DNA from 3 places in the Sporolactobacillus sp. PKPK-6 genome. Region 3 is predicted to be linked to each of the others. Evidence: predicted binding sites of a transcription regulator. Region 3 holds the regulator's gene; each other region holds the start of a gene.
The links. The regulator NrdR, encoded in region 3, represses ribonucleotide reductase genes. The targets are predictions, from matches to a motif close to AACACNATATATNGTGTT.
Positions count from the first base shown of each region.

Region 1: a site for NrdR is predicted at 4,011-4,028, ahead of nrdD (anaerobic ribonucleoside-triphosphate reductase). Genes of this name have one in related genera too.
Region 2: a site for NrdR is predicted at 3,775-3,792, ahead of nrdI (class Ib ribonucleoside-diphosphate reductase assembly flavoprotein NrdI). Genes of this name have one in related genera too.

Region 1 covers NZ_JBWXPA010000001.1:1,993,280-1,999,222, reverse strand. The annotation lists gene AC1MBV_RS09825 (anion permease) at 1-1,049, shown strand, start outside; gene AC1MBV_RS09820 (PTS fructose transporter subunit IIABC) at 1,738-3,666, shown strand; gene AC1MBV_RS09815 (hypothetical protein) at 3,774-3,920, shown strand; gene nrdD (anaerobic ribonucleoside-triphosphate reductase) at 4,131-5,943, shown strand, end outside.
Region 2 covers NZ_JBWXPA010000001.1:757,139-763,081, forward strand. The annotation lists gene AC1MBV_RS03670 (YpjP family protein) at 1-11, opposite strand, end outside; gene nrdF (class 1b ribonucleoside-diphosphate reductase subunit beta) at 200-1,180, opposite strand; gene nrdE (class 1b ribonucleoside-diphosphate reductase subunit alpha) at 1,244-3,349, opposite strand; gene nrdI (class Ib ribonucleoside-diphosphate reductase assembly flavoprotein NrdI) at 3,312-3,695, opposite strand; gene AC1MBV_RS03690 (RNA degradosome polyphosphate kinase) at 3,977-5,943, opposite strand, start outside.
Region 3 covers NZ_JBWXPA010000002.1:388,500-394,442, forward strand. The annotation lists gene AC1MBV_RS12800 (putative sporulation protein YtxC) at 184-1,011, opposite strand; gene dnaI (primosomal protein DnaI) at 1,156-2,088, opposite strand; gene AC1MBV_RS12810 (replication initiation and membrane attachment family protein) at 2,116-3,498, opposite strand; gene nrdR (transcriptional regulator NrdR) at 3,570-4,049, opposite strand; gene coaE (dephospho-CoA kinase) at 4,132-4,737, opposite strand; gene mutM (DNA-formamidopyrimidine glycosylase) at 4,734-5,573, opposite strand; gene polA (DNA polymerase I) at 5,606-5,943, opposite strand, start outside.

The sequences.
Region 1 (5,943 bases), on a different contig from region 3:
GACTTGCTTATTCATTGATTGGCGTTGATTTGGTTTTGTCACCTGCCACGCCGAGCAATACAGCTCGAGCAGGCGGAATTATGTATCCGATTATTAACTCTTTGTCGCGTTCATTCGGATCCAGCCCCGAATCCCATACCGAACGGAAAATGGGTTCCTTTTTGATCTTTTCGGAATTCCACGGCAATACCATTACATCGGCCATGTTTCTAACAGCCATGGCAGGCAACCCCTTGGCGCAATCCCTGGCCAAAAGTGCCCATGTCTCGATTACCTGGATGAACTGGTTTACTGCCGCATTCATTCCCGGCATTCTGTCTCTGATCATTGTCCCTTATATCATCTATAAATTGTATCCGCCCGAAATCAAAGAAACACCTAACGCCAAGGAATGGGCAGAAAATCAATTGGGCGAATTAGGCAAAATGGCACGTTCCGAAAAATTCATGTGCGGTATCTTCCTAATCTCACTGATTTTATGGGTCCTTGGCGGCACTCTGAACATTGATGCTACATTAACCGCCTTTATCGCACTGACATTACTATTAATTACCGGTGTTCTGTCCTGGAGTGACATACTGCAAGAGAAAGGCGCATGGAATACGCTCGTATGGTTTTCCATATTAGTGATGATGGCCGGTCAGCTAAATACACTCGGCTTTATTCCGTGGTTGAGCCATTTTATTTCAGGCGGTTTGAACGGAATGAATTGGGCAATCGTGTTAATCGTGCTCATCCTTGCCTATTTCTACAGCCATTATCTATTCGCAAGTGCAACCGCACACGTCAGCGCTATGTACAGTGCTTTGTTAGGTGTTGCTTTGGCATCGGGTGTCCCGGCATTACTCGCTGCACTGATGCTCGGATTCTTCGGGAACCTGTTTGCATCAACGACACACTACAGTGACGGGCCTGCTCCGATCCTATTCTCATCCGGTTACGTCCCGCAAAAAACCTGGTGGAAATTGAACGCAATCTTGGCCATTGTTTATTTCATTATATGGCTCGGATTAGGGTCGCTTTGGATGAAACTCATCGGTCTTTATTAATCGAATTTTTGCTTAAAACCTCTGAATCGTTTTTGATTCAGAGGTTTTAATTTTCTTTGAACAGCCTCCATTCAGAAGCATTTCTTCCCTTGTGCATTCGCAGAAATCGGGATTTGCGATGGTTTCCGCCCCAAATAAACCCATTCCCGTGGATCAAACTTTTTCCAGCGTTAGATTTCTATTGACAAAAAGAAATAAGATAATTATATTGAAAATAGTTCAAATAAATATATAAAACTTAAAATTAATTTCATTTTTGAACCGTAGAGAGGTGGACTCTCGATCATTCACTCTTTACACACGAAACATCGCAAGACTCGGAAAAAACTAATTAATGATTGGAGGATGGATGGAATGGCTGATGCGTTAGTCGAACGTTCGAAACCTTTGGGCATGAAGTACTCAATTAATTATACGGACTATAAATTTTGAAATACGAGCAAATGTAAGCGCTTCGCGCGGATGTTCTGTCAAAGAAAATCCTGAAAAAGATCCATTAGATAGGCTGTTCATTTTAGAATGAATTGTAATCGTTTTCAAATTTTGCCGAAATAATAAAAATTGGAAGTCTCACATTCTTTTGAATGAACGTTGATTGACACAAACAGAATCGATACAGCAATTAAATAATTGCTATGAACGGTCGGGTCTGATGATTTCATACAAGAATACGAAAGGTGAGTATAAAATGAAGATAACTGATCTGATGATTCAACGTGCAATGGTGATGGATATGCAGGCAACAACAAAAGAAGAAGCCATTGACGAACTCGTTGCCAGTATGGAAAAGAACGGGAGGATTAATGATACGAAGTTCTTCAAAGAAATGATTCTGAAGAGAGAAGCTGAATCAAGTACAGGGATCGGTTCCGGTATTGCCATGCCGCATGCGAAAACCAAAGCGGTTAACGAAGCAACCGTTGTGTTCGGACGCAGCAAGAAGGGCATTGATTACAAAGCGCTCGATGGCAAGCCTTCTTATCTCTTTTTTATGATTGCTGCTCCCTCTGGCGCAGCCGATGTGCATTTGCAAACACTGGCAGCGCTTTCTCGATTACTGATCGATGAGGAATTTGTTGCCAAAGTGAAACAAGCTGAAACACCTGCAGAAATTGCTCAATTATTTGACGACAAGCAGGCTGAAAAAGAAGAAAATGAAAAAAAAGAATCGTCACGGACAACTGCTAGAGTAACAGACAATGAGAAATTTGTCGTTGCAGTCACCGCGTGCCCGACAGGGATTGCCCATACCTATATGGCAGAAGATGCGCTGAAGAAAAAAGCCGAAGAGATGGGCGTTTCAATCCGAGTCGAAACAAATGGTGCTGACGGTGCGAAGCATGTGCTCACCCACGATGAAATCACGCGCGCGGCCGGAGTCATTGTAGCAGCAGACAAAACAGTGGAAATGGCCCGCTTTGACAACAAGAAAGTACTGCAGACGCCGGTCAGCGACGGTATCCGTAAACCGGAAGAATTGATTTCAAAAGTAGTGAACGGTCAGGCACCGGTGTACCATGCAGAAAGCGGTGCGAGCTTTACTGATACAGATAGTGCAAACAGCGTTTGGAACAGAATATATAAAGACCTGATGAACGGTATTTCTCATATGCTTCCCTTTGTTGTCGGTGGTGGTATTTTACTCGCCATCTCCTTCATGTTTGAACATTTAGGCAAGGACAATACAGTGTATCAAATGCTGAGTGCAGTTGCCGGCGGACAAACCGGTGCCTTTCACTTTCTGATTGCGATTTTGGCCGGCTATATCGCCGTCAGCGTCGGCGACCGTCCCGCTCTAATGCCCGGTGTTGTCGGAGGATTTATGGCGTACTCATCGAACGCCGGATTTCTTGGCGGTCTTGCTGCCGGATTTTTGGCCGGATGGGTCATTATCCTCCTGAAAAAAGTGTTTACCGGCCTTCCCAAAACGCTAAACGGTTTGAAAGCAATTCTGATTTTCCCAGTGTTCGGTTTACTTATTACCGGCGGACTTATGTACTATATTCTCGATCCAATCTTTACATGGATCAATACGGGAATGATTGGCGCACTGAGTCATCTTGGCACGGGTAATGCTGTATTGCTTGGTCTTGTTCTTGGCGGAATGCAAGCTGTTGATATGGGCGGTCCTGTAAACAAGGCAGCTTATACTTTTGCGATCGGCGTATTCGCCAGTGGCGCGTCAAACGGTGGGTTGATGATGGCCGCAGTAATGGCCGGCGGCATGGTTCCCCCGCTTGCGATCGCTCTAGCGACAACCTTCTTCAAAGCGAAATTTAATGAAGAAGAGCGTAAAGCAGGAATCACGAACTATGTTCTCGGGTTATCTTTTATTACGGAAGGCGCTATTCCGTTCGCTGCGTCCGATCCTCTGCGGATTATTGCATCAAGCATTGTCGGTTCGGCGACCGCGGGTGCTCTGACGCAATTATGGAAAGTCAACATTCCGGCACCTCATGGCGGTATCTTCGTGGTTGCCTTGAGCAATCAGCCATTTTTGTTTATTGCCGCCATTCTGATCGGTGCCATAATCTCCGGCCTGATGATCGGCTTCTGGAAGAATCCTTTGGAGAAGCGGACAAAGCAAGCATCCCAATCAGCAAACTCCTTGTACTAAAGATTCCCGGTCATAGCTTGCAGGGAAAATTAACCTCGCTTAATCGGATAAATCGGTACGAGACAAAACAACGGTTTTCCGAAAAGCGAGCACAAATAACCATTATTATGCAACAGAAGATTAACCGGTCAATGACCGGTTTTTCTATTGCGTTCGAAATGGGCGAACGGATAGGCAATGAACATCCGCTACAGAGTTATCATCAGGCAGTGTCCAAAAAGTATTTGAAATTCGTTGATCGGCTCATCATCTAAATAAAGAACCAAATTCGAACACCAACGACAGTAAACGAAAAGTATCTCTATTTTTCACAGGGTTGTCACATATTAAAAATTCCCCATTGCCATACAATATATAGTGCTTTTTATGAGTTTTTCAGACTTTTATTTTCTATATATTGATTGAAAGATGTCCAATATTCTCCTATTATAGATTGAGTAATTGTTCAAAAGGGGGTATTCATAGTGCTAAATACAAAACAAAAAACACTAACCAAACAGCTGACGATCAACGTTCTGAAACGTGATGGTCGTATTATAGATTTCAACACCGAGAAGATCACAACCGCGCTGCTAAAAGCAGCGAAGCATGTACTCGGTGAATTAGACCCGCTGACTTACCAATTAATCAATGAAATTACTAATGATGTTATCGCTGAAATCGAATCGCGTTTTCACAATGACGTTAAGATTTACGAGATTCAAAATATCGTTGAGCAGACACTTCTGACCCATCACCAGTATGACATCGCTCAAGAATACATTAATTATCGGACCCAACGCGATTTCTCGCGCAACCAGGCAACCGATATCAACTTCACGATTCGCAAATTACTACATAAAGATAAAACCATTGTGAACGAAAATGCGAACAAGGACAGCCATGTATTTAATACGCAAAGAGATTTGACCGCAGGTACCGTTGCCAAGGCGATCGGACTGAAAATGCTTCCGCCACAGGTAGCCAATGCTCAACTAAAAGGCGAAATTCATTGGCATGACTTAGACTACCAGCCATACAGCCCGATGACCAACTGCTGTCTGATCGACTTTAATGAAATGCTCAATCATGGCTTTAAAATTGGCAACGCTGATGTCGAGCCGCCGCACTCCATACAAACAGCCACAGCTCAAATGGCGCAAATTATAGCCAACGTTGCTTCCAGTCAATACGGCGGATGTTCAGCCGACCGCGTGGACGAGCTTCTCGCTCCATTTGCGAAAAAGAACTATGACAAGCATTTAGTCGATGCCAAAGAATGGGTCGATGGCGACGAACGGCAGCAAGCATTTGCTCGCAAAAAAACTAAAAAAGATATCTATGACGCAATGCAGGCATTAGAGTATGAAATTAATACTTTGTACTCTTCTCAGGGGCAGACTCCTTTTACGACTTTAGGCTTCGGGCTTGGAACAAATTGGATTGAACGAGCGATTCAAAAAGCAATTCTGCATATCCGTATTGATGGATTGGGAAAGGAGCACCGCACGGCAATTTTCCCAAAATTGGTATTCAGCTTGAAACGTGGGCTCAACCTTAATCCAAGTGATCCGAATTATGATATTAAGCAACTGGCTGTAGAATGTGCCACCAAACGGATGTATCCTGACGTGCTGATGTATGACAAGCTCATTGAACTGACTGGGAGCTTTAAAGCGCCGATGGGCTGCCGATCTTTCCTGCAAGGCTGGCATGATGAGAACGGCCAAGAGGTGAACTCCGGGCGAATGAATCTCGGTGTCGTTACCGTTAATCTGCCTCGCATTGCCATGGAATCAAAGGGAGACAAGGAAAGCTTCTGGAAAATTCTCGAAGAACGGCTTCAAATCTGCAAAGAAGCGCTGGTCTTTAAAGTGGAACGCGCAAAGCAGGCAACACCGGAAAACGCACCGATTCTTTACCAATACGGAGCTTTCGGTAAACGATTAAAACGAACGGACTCTGTCGATGAACTCTTTAAGAATTCTCGTGCGACCGTGTCACTTGGCTACATCGGCCTTTATGAAGTCGGTACTGTTTTTTACGGCAGCGCATGGGAAACCAATCAAGAAGCGAAGGATTTCGCAATCAGCGTCGTGAAAAAGCTTTGGGAACATTGCCGGGATTGGGAAAATGAATACGGCTATCATTTCAGCGTATACAGCACGCCAAGTGAAAGTCTGACGGACAAATTCTGCCGCAAAGACACCGAGAAATTTGGTAAAGTAAAGGATATTACCGACAAAGAGTACTATACCAACAGTTTTCACTATGATGTTCGAAAAGCGCCGACACCAT
Region 2 (5,943 bases), on a different contig from region 3:
TGAGGGATCACAGAACCAACCTCCAAACCAAACTTAGCTACACCTTATATTTCAGTTATTCGAATGCCGAACAACGAGTAGGTCAGTCACATAAAGATAAACTCAGTGCGAACAATTCCTAGTTCTTATTATACTAGAAATTTCTATTTTTTTCTCTAATATGAAAAAAGCCCCGAACACAATGGATCGGAACTTTTCTTTATACATTATCGAAATTGAAATCTTCATTAGTCAATGGTTCAATGTTCAGCGGAACAACATAATCGCCTTTTGTCGAGAAGAAGTCATGATTAATCGTGCTTGTATCGATTCCATTTAATACGATTTGACTCACCGGACGATGATCGTACTTGTCATCATAGCCTAAATTCTGCAAGGCACGGTTCGCGTTATAATATACATAATCCATCACTTCATTGGTTAACCCGATCTTCGTATAGATCTTTGCTGTATATATCTTCTCAACTTCAATTAATCGGTCAAGGAGCTCTTCTCTCTCATTGTCAGCTTTTTGGCGCTCTTCATCTGTAAGATCCTCACGATACAGACGTTGTGCGACCATACCCGTGAAGCTTCCGTGAATCGATTCATCTTGGATAATCTTGCGGATAATTTCACCGCTGGCGATCATGCGGCCCTGTCCTGATAAGAAGACCGGATAAAAGAAGCCGCTGTAAAAGGAAAAGCTCTCAAGAAAAACAGAGGCGCACATCGCCATATACCGTTTAAACGGTGTCACATTTTCCCGCTTATCGTAAAGCTGATTATACCAGTGTGCAATCAGACGGTATTTTTCCTGAAGTTCAGGTTGATTGTTCACCCACTCGCCTAAGTAATAATCCGTTTCCTTTGACGAAATCAACGTTGAAAAAATATGCGAATAGGATTTTGCATGAATATGCTCCATCATCCCCATCCAAGCAAAAACTGCTTGCTCATGCATATTGTCATGGTGAATGGCCACAAGCGGCATTCCGTTATCGCCTTGCTCACGATCAAGACCGGTGAGTCCGGAAAGCACTTCAACATAAGTTGCCCGCTCATCCTCATTCATTTTCGACCAGTCTGAAAGATCACGCGATACCTTAAACGCTTCCTCTGTCCAAAACTGGTTAATGTTTTGCTTCCAGTATACCTTTGCGATTTGATTGTCGCTGCTGTTCCAATTAATTGCCTTCATCGTAAATAATCCATCCTTCAATTGAACTTCTTGATCGTTAAAGCCTTAGAACGCTAATTGTGTTTAGACTGAGCAAGCCGTGCATTCTTCAGGCGACAAGAGCTGTGTTCGAGTATAGTAGAGAGATTTTAATCCCTTTTTGTGTGCATAGACATACAATCTTGCCAGTTGACGCGTGCTGGTCATGCTGTCGACATAAAGAATAGTCGATATTCCTTGGTCAACATGCGCTTGAATTTCAGCAATCATATCGATCACGCGGAACTGATTCGTTTGATACGCCGATTTGTAATACCACATGGTCTGCGGCGACAAGAACGGCATTGGATAGATTGTTTCACTGTTTCCGTATTTACGCCGTTCAATAACATTCACAACTGGCATGACCGAACTCGTTGCATTTTGCACATAACTGATCGATTGCGTTGGAGCGACTGCCAAACGATAGGCATTGTATAAGCCGTATTGCCCGACCTTTGCTTTGAGTTCTGTCCATTCTGCAGGAGTAGGAATATGAATACCCTTAAAGAGCTCCGCTGCTTTCTCTGTTTTCGGGCCGAAGAACTCATGCTCATATTTGGCAAAATACGTACCATCAGCGTAGTCCGATTTTTCGAAGCCCTTAAATGTTTTGCCGCGTTCTTTCGCGATCAGCATTGATTTTTCAATTGAATAGAAATTAACAAGCGAGAAGAACGTACGTGCAAAATCTCGAGCTTCTGCTGATTCATAGGCAAGCTGATTTTTTGCAAGATAGCCGTTTAAGTTCATCGCACCGAGACCGACAGAGTGCAGTTCACGGTTGGCAAGACTTACTCCCGGGGCGTTCGCAATTTCGGTCATCTCACTGACCTGAGTCAGTGCTTCAATACCTGCGTGTACCGAATCACGGATTTTTCCGGTCTCCATTACATTCACAATATTAAGTGAGCCGAGGATGCATGAAACATCGCGGCGAATGTCGTCAGGAACATTATAATCGTTAATTGTTGATGTCTCCTGCAGTTGAAAAATTTCAGTGCAGAGGTTCGACATCTTGATGTCCCCTAGACGATGGAGCGGATGATTCTTGTTTGCATTGTCTTTATAGAAAATATAAGGATATCCGGATTGCATCTGCATTTGAGCAATCAAATTCAGAAATTCGCGTGTATCCGCGCTCTTCTTTTTAACAGCAGGATTAGCAACAAGCTTATCGTACATTTCATCCATATTCATATCATCAAGATGCTTTCCATATTCTTTGAAAACGGTGTAAGGTGCAAACATATAAAAAGGTTTGCCTGCCTCGGCAAGTTCAAAGAATTTACCCGGAACAATCAGACCAATCGACAATGTCGAGAGACGAATATCTTCATCAGCATTTTCTTTCTTTGTATCAAGGAATTCCGGAGCATCCCAATGAAAGATATTCAGATATGCTGCACCCGCGCCAGGCCGCTGTCCCAACTGATCCGCATAGGAGAATCCGAGTTGCAGCTTGCGTGCGACCGGAACTACACCTTTGGCGACACCCTCAACCCCTTTAATCGCTTCACCGCGTGCACGTATCTTTGAGAGATTAAGTGCAACACCGCCGCCGATTTTCGACAGCTGTTGAGAGGTGCTCTCTATGTAATTAATAGAATTGAGCGAGTCATCCGCTTCGATCAAAAAGCAGGAAACCATTTCGCCGCGGCGTGCTTTTCCTGCATTAAGAAAAGTTGGCGTTGCCGGCTGATAGCGCTGCTCCATCATCGCACGCATCAAGCGAACGGCTAAATCATAATTTCCGCGCGCTAAGAACAGAGAAACAATGGCAACTCGTTCATCATAATTTTCAAGATAGTGAGATTTGTCATTGGTTTTCATCGCATAGTCACGATAAAATTTACTCACTGCCATGTAGGATTTGAACTGGAACTTATAGGCGACAGCCATCGAATGAATCTGTTCGATTTGCTCATCACTGTATTCAGCAAATACGTCATAATAATAGTGCTCGTCAACCAAATGGTGAAGCCGATCAAGTATACCATTAAAATGAATCGTCTTCGCGTGCACTTCCTCCATATAGACCTCAATAGCCTCTTTGTCTTTATCTAAACGGTAAAAACCGTCATCTCCGCGTGTCAGCACCTCATTGTTCAATTCAGTGTAAGACTTTGACTTTATCGCTTCGTTCGGCAAGTGCCTTCACCCTCTCTCGAAATTCATTGACATCTTTCTCAGTACCACCAAGCTCGAATTTATATAAAACTGGTACGTGGAACAACTCTGCAATTACATCTGCCGCATGTGCAAAATTATGACCCCAGTTTCGATTCCCGCTTGCTGCCACAGCAATGAGATATCTTCCGTTTCTTTTTAAATAGTCTTTCACTTGATCCGGAGCGTCACCAAATCCAATAGTATTTGTCACCAAAACATAAGGTTCATCAATAGGATCAGCACTGCTGATCGGTTGATGAGCGAGTCCTGTTTTAGCGAGAAACCTTTTGACGTTTCCTGTCATTGTTGCATATAAGATGCGCAAGCGAACGCTCCTCCTTCTATCAATGCAGTGAAGGTTTCTGCCACAAAAACCACTACATATAGTTTATGTTAAATAACATACCACAATATATAGTTATTTTTCAAGTGCAACGATCTATTACTTTAAAACGATATCTTTAATCATACGGCATGTCTCTCAGTGATTCAACACGTAAAAAGCACAGAAAAAGAGAGTACATTAATCTTGTTTGGCAAAAAAGCACCAGTGACAAGGGAAAATGCCTCTCGAACATTTTAGGATATTTTTTTATTTTATTCTATTTACTCATCTTCCGGATCAATTGATTCGTTCGTGTGCCCTTTAATTGGTGTAAAGGTTCGTTTTTCTCGAAGCGAATGATCACGACGAATGGTTCGCTGCTCTGCAAGTTTTGCCAGATGCTCCTGAACATTGAACGGAATTTTCCCTCGTCGATCCGGCTTCTCATAACGATGGTCACTGCCAAGCACACGCGTCTTCACATTGTCTCTCATCATTAAATCAAACAGGTCAATAATTGTTGTTTTAATTTGCTCATCCTCGATAGGAAACATTAGCTCGACACGTCGATTTAAGTTTCTCGGCATCAAATCTGCGCTTGCAAGAAAGGCCAGAGTCTCGCCTCCGTTGCCGAATAGATAGATTCGACTGTGTTCAAGATAACGACCAACGATCGAATGAACTTCTATCCGGTCGCTCACACCTGGTATACCTGTTCGAAGGCAGCAGATACCTCGAACAAGCAACTGAATGTCCACGCCTGCTGCCGATGCTCGATATAAGGCTTTGATAATGCCTTCATCCGACAATGCATTCATCTTTGCACGAATAAACGCAGGTTTGCCGCTTTGCGCATTCTTGATTTCCGTATCAATTAAATCGAGCAGACTGTTACGCAGCCATAGAGGTGCAATCACCAATTTATGAAAATAAGGAGGTTCTGAGTAACCGGAAAGCATGTTGAATACATTGGATGCATCAATACCCATCTGCTCGTTGCAAGTCAAAAGGCCCATGTCGGTATAAAAATGAGCAGTGATATCGTTATAGTTGCCTGTTCCAAAGTGCATGTAACGTTTAATACCGTCTTCTTCTCTGCGCACAACGAGCGCCATCTTGCAATGCGTTTTCAATCCGACCAGTCCATAGATAACATGACAGCCGGTTTTCTCCAGCTTCTGTGCCCAGTTAATATTATTTTCTTCGTCAAATCTCGCCTTCAGTTCAACGAGTACGGTCACCTGCTTGCCATTCTCAGCTGCCTTTTCCAAATAACGAATGATTGGAGAATTTCCTGAAACACGGTACAGAGTCATTTTAATGGCAAGCACGTGACGATCTCTTGAGGCTTGCCGAATCAGCTCAATCACCGGATCAAACGATTCGTACGGATGGTGGAGAAAAATATCTCCTGCACGCATGGCATGAAAAATGGAATGCTCCAGCAATTCATAGTGGACAAACGGACGATGCGGCGGATAAACCATGTCGCCCGGCTCTTTGATTTGTCCGGCAAGCTTTGATAAAAAGGTAAGGTCGATGGGACCGTTAACCCGATATACATTGTCAGCGCTGACTGAAAGCCGATCAAACAGCTTGGTCACGAGGCGTTCACTGATTCCCGCCTCCACATCAAGATGAATGACATTGCCTCGTTCACGAAGCCTTAGCTGTTTCTCAATTTCTTTCAGCAAATCCTCCGTGTCCTCTTCATCCACTTCAAGATCCATATCACGCATAACGCGGTAACATGATGCTTCATCAAGCTCATAACCAACAAAGAGCTGATTAAGATGCCTTCGAATGATGTTTTCAAGCAAAATAAAGCTTGTATGTCCTTCGCGATCCGGAAGCTTAACAACGCGCGGCAGCACGTTTGGTACCTGAACAGTAACAAATTCGCTTTGAGACGCTTTGCTGTCCTTTTTATGAATAAACGCCGCGATGTTGATACTTTTATTTAAAATCAGCGGAAAAGGACGCGACGAATCGACTGCCATCGGTGTCAGAACCGGATAAACTTCTCGGTTAAAATAATGGTCAATAAAATCAAGCTGTTTCTGGGAGAGTTCGTCTATATCCAGAATATGAATCTTATTCTCGTTAAGCATCTTCTTCAGCATTCGATTATAAGTCGTATACTGTTGATTGATCATTTGATGAGCCTTGGCGCTGATCGCTGACAACTGCTGATCTGCCCTTAAGCCAGAGGCATCCGGTTTGTTATAGCCTACGTTGACCATATCAA
Region 3 (5,943 bases):
TTGAGGTCACCCGGACAGTATATTCAATTGATGATACGGCAACGTTCATTCCAAGTGTCATCATGTCTTGATGACCTCCTTTCAATTCGTTTTTTGCTCTTTCATTATATATGGTAAATGTTTCATTGTAAACCTGAAAATGAAGAATAGGCAAACTAATTCTTTAATCAATACTCATTCTCATTATTGGGACACTCGATTTTCACTGCTCAGATGCAGCGTTGAGTGAACAAAACAGACACGATCCTCGAACACACGGTGCAATGTCTTCATCATCCCATGCTCCGGTCGGTCCGTATAAACAATCACCTGTTTCGGTGCAAGCGCAATTAAGGATAGCACGATGGAAGGCTCAGCCTCGATGCCCCATTGCTTCAACAGCGGATAAAAAGAGCGTACCGATTGTACATTGCGAATCAGTCGATGGTGATCGTCAAACAACCGAAACGGATGTTCATCATAAACTTCAATTTTTTCACAGAGCGGTTTGTATGCTCTGATAATGCGTCTCAGCTTGTCTATAAAAACCTGATATTCTTGCTCCAGCTTATATTCATCAATCGCAATTTCGACATATTGGCGCAATGCTTTTTTATAGGCAGTCAAACGAAAACGAATAATGGATTCGAAGGAAAAAGAATTGTGTTCCTTCAGAATACCTTCCAATGATTCCATAATCGTTTCGCGCCGATCCTGAAGGGCATCCATCTGAGGCAAGTCATTCTTCTCACCGGCAAAAATAGCCGAAACAATATTTAAAATAGCCACCTGTTCTTCCGGCTCGGTGAAATAATAATAGCGTTTAATAATGGTCATGATCCAATCTTTTTCATGTTCTTCGATAATATAACGCGTAATTAACTGGGCAAACTCTTTATAATCTACCGTTTTCTCCGGAAAAACGGCTAAACGGCTGTTAATCAGCAGCACACCGGTTACTTGTCTGAAGGAAGAAGGCAATCTGCGATAAAAATCTGCCGCCTCCTGCTGGGTATCAAAAACAATCTCCAATGGTTCATCCTCCCCGTCCCAACTTATATTATGACTATATGGGGGGAAGTCCTCATTCATGCTTTCAACTGAAAAATTATTTTTAATATCTAAATCTTAGTGCTGTTTTTTCAAAGCAATTGTTCTGAACCCTGAACATAATTTTTATCGACGATTAGAGCCTTCCATTTTGACAAGCTTCGTAAAATGGCGAATCCGTTCCATCAGCCGCTTCGCTTTGACGTTCTCAATGCCGCTTTTCTGTGAATAAGAAAAATGGTCTTCCAATTCATCATAATTAAAGTTGGACGTGTATAGTGTCGGCAAATGATCCATCATTCGGTATTGAAGAATGCTGCCGAGCACCTCATCGCGCACCCATGGCGTAATGGTTTCAGCTCCGATATCATCAAGAATCAGAACCGGAGTTTTTTTCAGAACGTCAAGCTTAGCATCAACCGTATTATCTTGTATCGCACTTTTTATTTCTCTGAAAAAGTCGGGAACATAGACAATAAGCGAAGCAATATGGCGCCGTTCGGCCAATCGATTCATGATTGCACCCATTAGATATGTTTTCCCGATCCCGAACTGTCCGCATAGATAAAGTCCCTTAGTCTCGGCAGGATCAGCTAAATAGTCCTTAACGAACTCGCCCGCTGCAAGAATAGCCTCTTGGCGTCCGCCTTCTCCCTTGTCAAGCGTAGCAAATGTGGCGCTTAAAATATCTTTAGGCACGTAATAGCTTCGAATTAATTCGCTCTGATGCTCTTTTGATTCGCGTTCGTGAAGCAGAGGACAAGGTGAGAAGGTCAGCGAAGGTGTGCCCTTATCATTTACTAATTGCGGCCGATATCCCTTCATCATATTTGGACATTGGTCCAGTCCGGGACAATGCGCACAATGCTTCTGTTCCGAGACAAATTGATAAAGTCGCGACAAGCTTCTTGTCCACGCAGCCGAACTGATCTCCGGATTTTTTTCAGCGAATTGACGGATAGCCGGATTATTCTTAAGCGCACCCGAAAGCTGATCCCATTTTTCTTGCATCGCCTGCTGAGCGGCTAAATCTTTGAAAAAAGAATGAATCGGTTCCATCCAAACGCTCCTCCCTTATCTACATGTTCATATATTATTTAAGTAATCCTCAAGCCATTTTGCTCTCTGTTTTACAGCTTCGTCGTCATCCTTGGATTGTTGTTCCGGTTGTTTCGGATTCTTCATCCATTCTGGAACGACCTCATGATGCTCATTCTGAGATGATTTTCTTGTCCGTCGTGTACTTTGCGCTTGCCCTGATGCCTTGCCTTTCTTCTGTTGCTCTCGTTTCCTTTGCTCTTCGCGTGCGTAAGCCATTGCCTCGGGCACCGTCCGCACATTTGCCCTTGCCCATTGCGCAGCAACCTTCTCCACAAATGATTTATTAAGATTATGATCGTTCACCTGAGAAATGTAGTCAATTAATACATTGATTACTCCGGGATTCAGTTTTGTATCGAACATCAGGTTTTCAATTAAACGTAAATCGGGTGCTGCCGGCTTACTTCCCTGTCCAAGCGCTTCAAGCAATTGATAGGGCGAGTTCCGTTCATACCATGCAATCAGTTGTTCCTCTGCGTTCTGCGGCTCTCTGTCCACAATCTTCCGCTCTTCATGTGGCTGTGTTCGCTCATAAAGAGCAGGCATCTCGTCCGAGCCATGCTCAAGCAAATAAAAGTCGCGTACTTCTTTTCGCAATGCGGAGATGTCAACCGTGCCTGTATGCAGTGCTGCGGACTGCACCGCACGGCTCATATCATAGGGCTCAGTCTGATAGACGAACGCCAGCTTATCAATGGCGAGCCGCACCTCATCAGTCAGCGCATCTTCGCTAAGGATCGCATCAGAGAGATACGTCAGCATTTTCTTAAAATCAAAGTGATTGCTGAAACGGACCTTAGGGGTTTCCGACCGCATGACCCAAGATCCGTTTGAGGCCGTATTTAGCCTTTCATCTGTTGTTTCTGCAGACGGCAATGACTGAAACACTTCGTCAAAATGAGCGGATACATCTTCATAGTCATCCGTGCTGATCGATTTACTTTCAAAAAGGCTGCTCAATCGTTTATACTCTCTCGGACCAACCTGACGATATAAAAATAAATTTAAAAAACCGTCTTTAAAAAATAAATCCGGTGTCAGAGGCGGCTCAAGATAATAGGCAAATCGGCCGGGGGTTGCTCCCTTTTTCTTCAAGGTTTGCAGCAGCCCGACGGCCTCTAATTTTTTTCTTGCTTTAAGTATTCGATCCAATGGCAGGTTCATCGATCCCATGAGATGATGATGCGTCAAAAATTCCTCCGTATCATCAATTTCCTGCCAAAATGTAAAGTACATACTCGCCGCATCGATGCCGATCAGAGGCTGGTAAAGGCATGTAATAATCCTCTGGTCAAAAGGATGAAGCAGTCCATTCGTCAGTACATGATAATGATCTCCGGGCAGCACTTCTTTCCATGACTGCATCATGTTCATTCCCCCATTCTGCGTCTGTTGCGCAGAAATCAAGGATCCGTTCTTCGTCGGCCTTCCTCAATCTCTTACTTCTTGCTTTTCTTTTCTTTCTCTAATTGATCTTTCAATTCCTGGATCTTCTTGGCGAATACATTAATATCCGTAAACTGTCTATACACTGAAGCAAACCGGACATAAGCAACCTCGTCCACTTTTGCTAATTCATTCATCACAAGTTCGCCGATCTCATGGCTGTTCACTTCCGAACGTCCATCATCGCGAAGCTTCTTTTCCACATGATTTGCGAGCTGTTCGAGCCGTTCAAGGGGAACCGGGCGTTTTTCGCAGGCTTTTATAAGTCCGCGCAGCATTTTTTCATGACTGAAGGCTTCTCTCGTTTCTCCCTTTTTTACGACCACTAAAGGAGTTTCCTCCACCTTTTCAAAGGTCGTAAAACGGTGATGACATAGCTCACATTCTCTACGTCTGCGTATCGCCCGTCCATTGTCAACGGGACGGGAGTCAAGCACTTTCGTCGCCATTTGTTTACAGCTTGGACAGCGCATTTTTCTTTTCACTCCATTCGCTGTTTTCGATAAATCTATTGTATCCTACATGGCAACTTATGAAAAGGCAGGCAAGTTATGCTCATGTCTCATCCAAAATAGACCAGCGGCGCAGCAAACGGCGAAGCTGAGCTTCAGACTCCTGAATCGAACCATTATTGTCAATCACTGCATCTGCTCTTTTCACTTTATCAAGCAGCGGGATTTGCGAAGCGATACGTGCACGCGCCTGATGCTCAGTCAATTTATTTCTGGACATGAGCCGATGCAACTGATTTTCTTCAGTCACAGCTACAACCAAAGTCTGATCAACCCAAGATTCCAAGCCGTTTTCATACAGGAGCGGAATATCCAAAAAAACAACACGGGCACCTTGTTTCTCAAGTTGATCCAGTGTTTCGTTCATCCGACAACGAATGATGGGATGTAGAAGTTCATCTAATTGATGACGTTTAATGCTGTCCTGAAAGACAAGAGCACCCAATTTTCTCCGATCCAGTTCACCTGTCGGCAAAATCATCGTTTCTCCAAAATGTTCAGCGATTTTTGCAAGCGCTGGTTCTCCCGGAACAACGATCTCACGCGAGATTTTATCGGCATCAATAACCGGGTAGCCGTGTTGTATCAGCCAGTGTGAAATGGTGCTTTTCCCGCTTGCGATCCCGCCTGTCACTCCGATTTTCTTCATTTTTTCGAACCTCTTGGTTGGCAAACCGGGCAAAAATGTGTCCCGCGTCCGCCAACTTTTATTTTTTCAATTGGCGTGCCGCAACGTATGCAAGGCTCACCCGTTCTTCCGTACACATTTAATTGCTGTTGAAAAAGTCCCATATGACCTTGACTGTTCACAAACGTGCGGATTGTGCTGCCGCCCTGCTTAACGGCTTCACTCAATGTCTCAACAATTGCCTTTATAATTCGACTCAATTGATCGCCAGTTAGTGTGCAAGCGACAGTCGTCGGGTGAACACCAGCCTTAAATAAGGATTCATCAACATAAATATTCCCAAGTCCGACAAGAACGGTCTGATCAAGTAGCACTTGTTTTATCGTTCTCTTTGTATTTCGGCAGGCAGCCGCAAGATATTCTTCGGTCAGATCTGAGGACAGCGGCTCGGGACCAAGCTTTGAAAGCGGCAGATGATTCCATTCATCACCTTTATCAAAAAGATGCATGGTGCCGAATTTGCGAACATCCCGATAACGAAGTGCAGTATTATCGGTAAAGTGAAAGATCACATGAGTATAAGCATCAAGTGGCTCACTTTCCGGATCCAAGCGATATCGCCCTTCCATCCTCAGATGTGATACAAGGACAAGATCATCGAAATCAAGCAGCAAAAATTTTCCGCGACGCTGCACATCCGTCAGCGTTTCCCCAATCAATTGAGCTTTGAATTGATTAATGTCTATTGGTCGACGGATAATATTCGGCCAGCGTACGTCAACACTTTTCACCGTTTTTCCAATAACAAGCTCATTCAACGTTCTCTTCACAGTTTCCACTTCTGGTAATTCCGGCAAACGACTTCCCCCTCAACACCTGTGCTGCGACTTTATTTTGCATCATACCAAGTTGGTCCATAGGAACGCTCAACCTTTAGCGGAACGCTCAATTGAATCGCATGTTCCATGACTTCGGGCACAAGTTTGCTCATCGTTTCTAGTTCTTGCTCTGGCACCTCAAAGATCAACTCATCGTGTACCTGAAGCAGCATTCGCGATTTGAGTTTTTCTTCTTTAAGCCGTTGATCCATGACGATCATTGCCTTCTTAATTACATCGGCCGCGCTGCCCTGAATCGGCGTGTTCATCGCTGTGCGTTCAGCAAAGCTTCGGCTGTTAAAATTGCGACTGTTGATGTCGGGCAAATAGCGACGACGGTTGAGCAGTG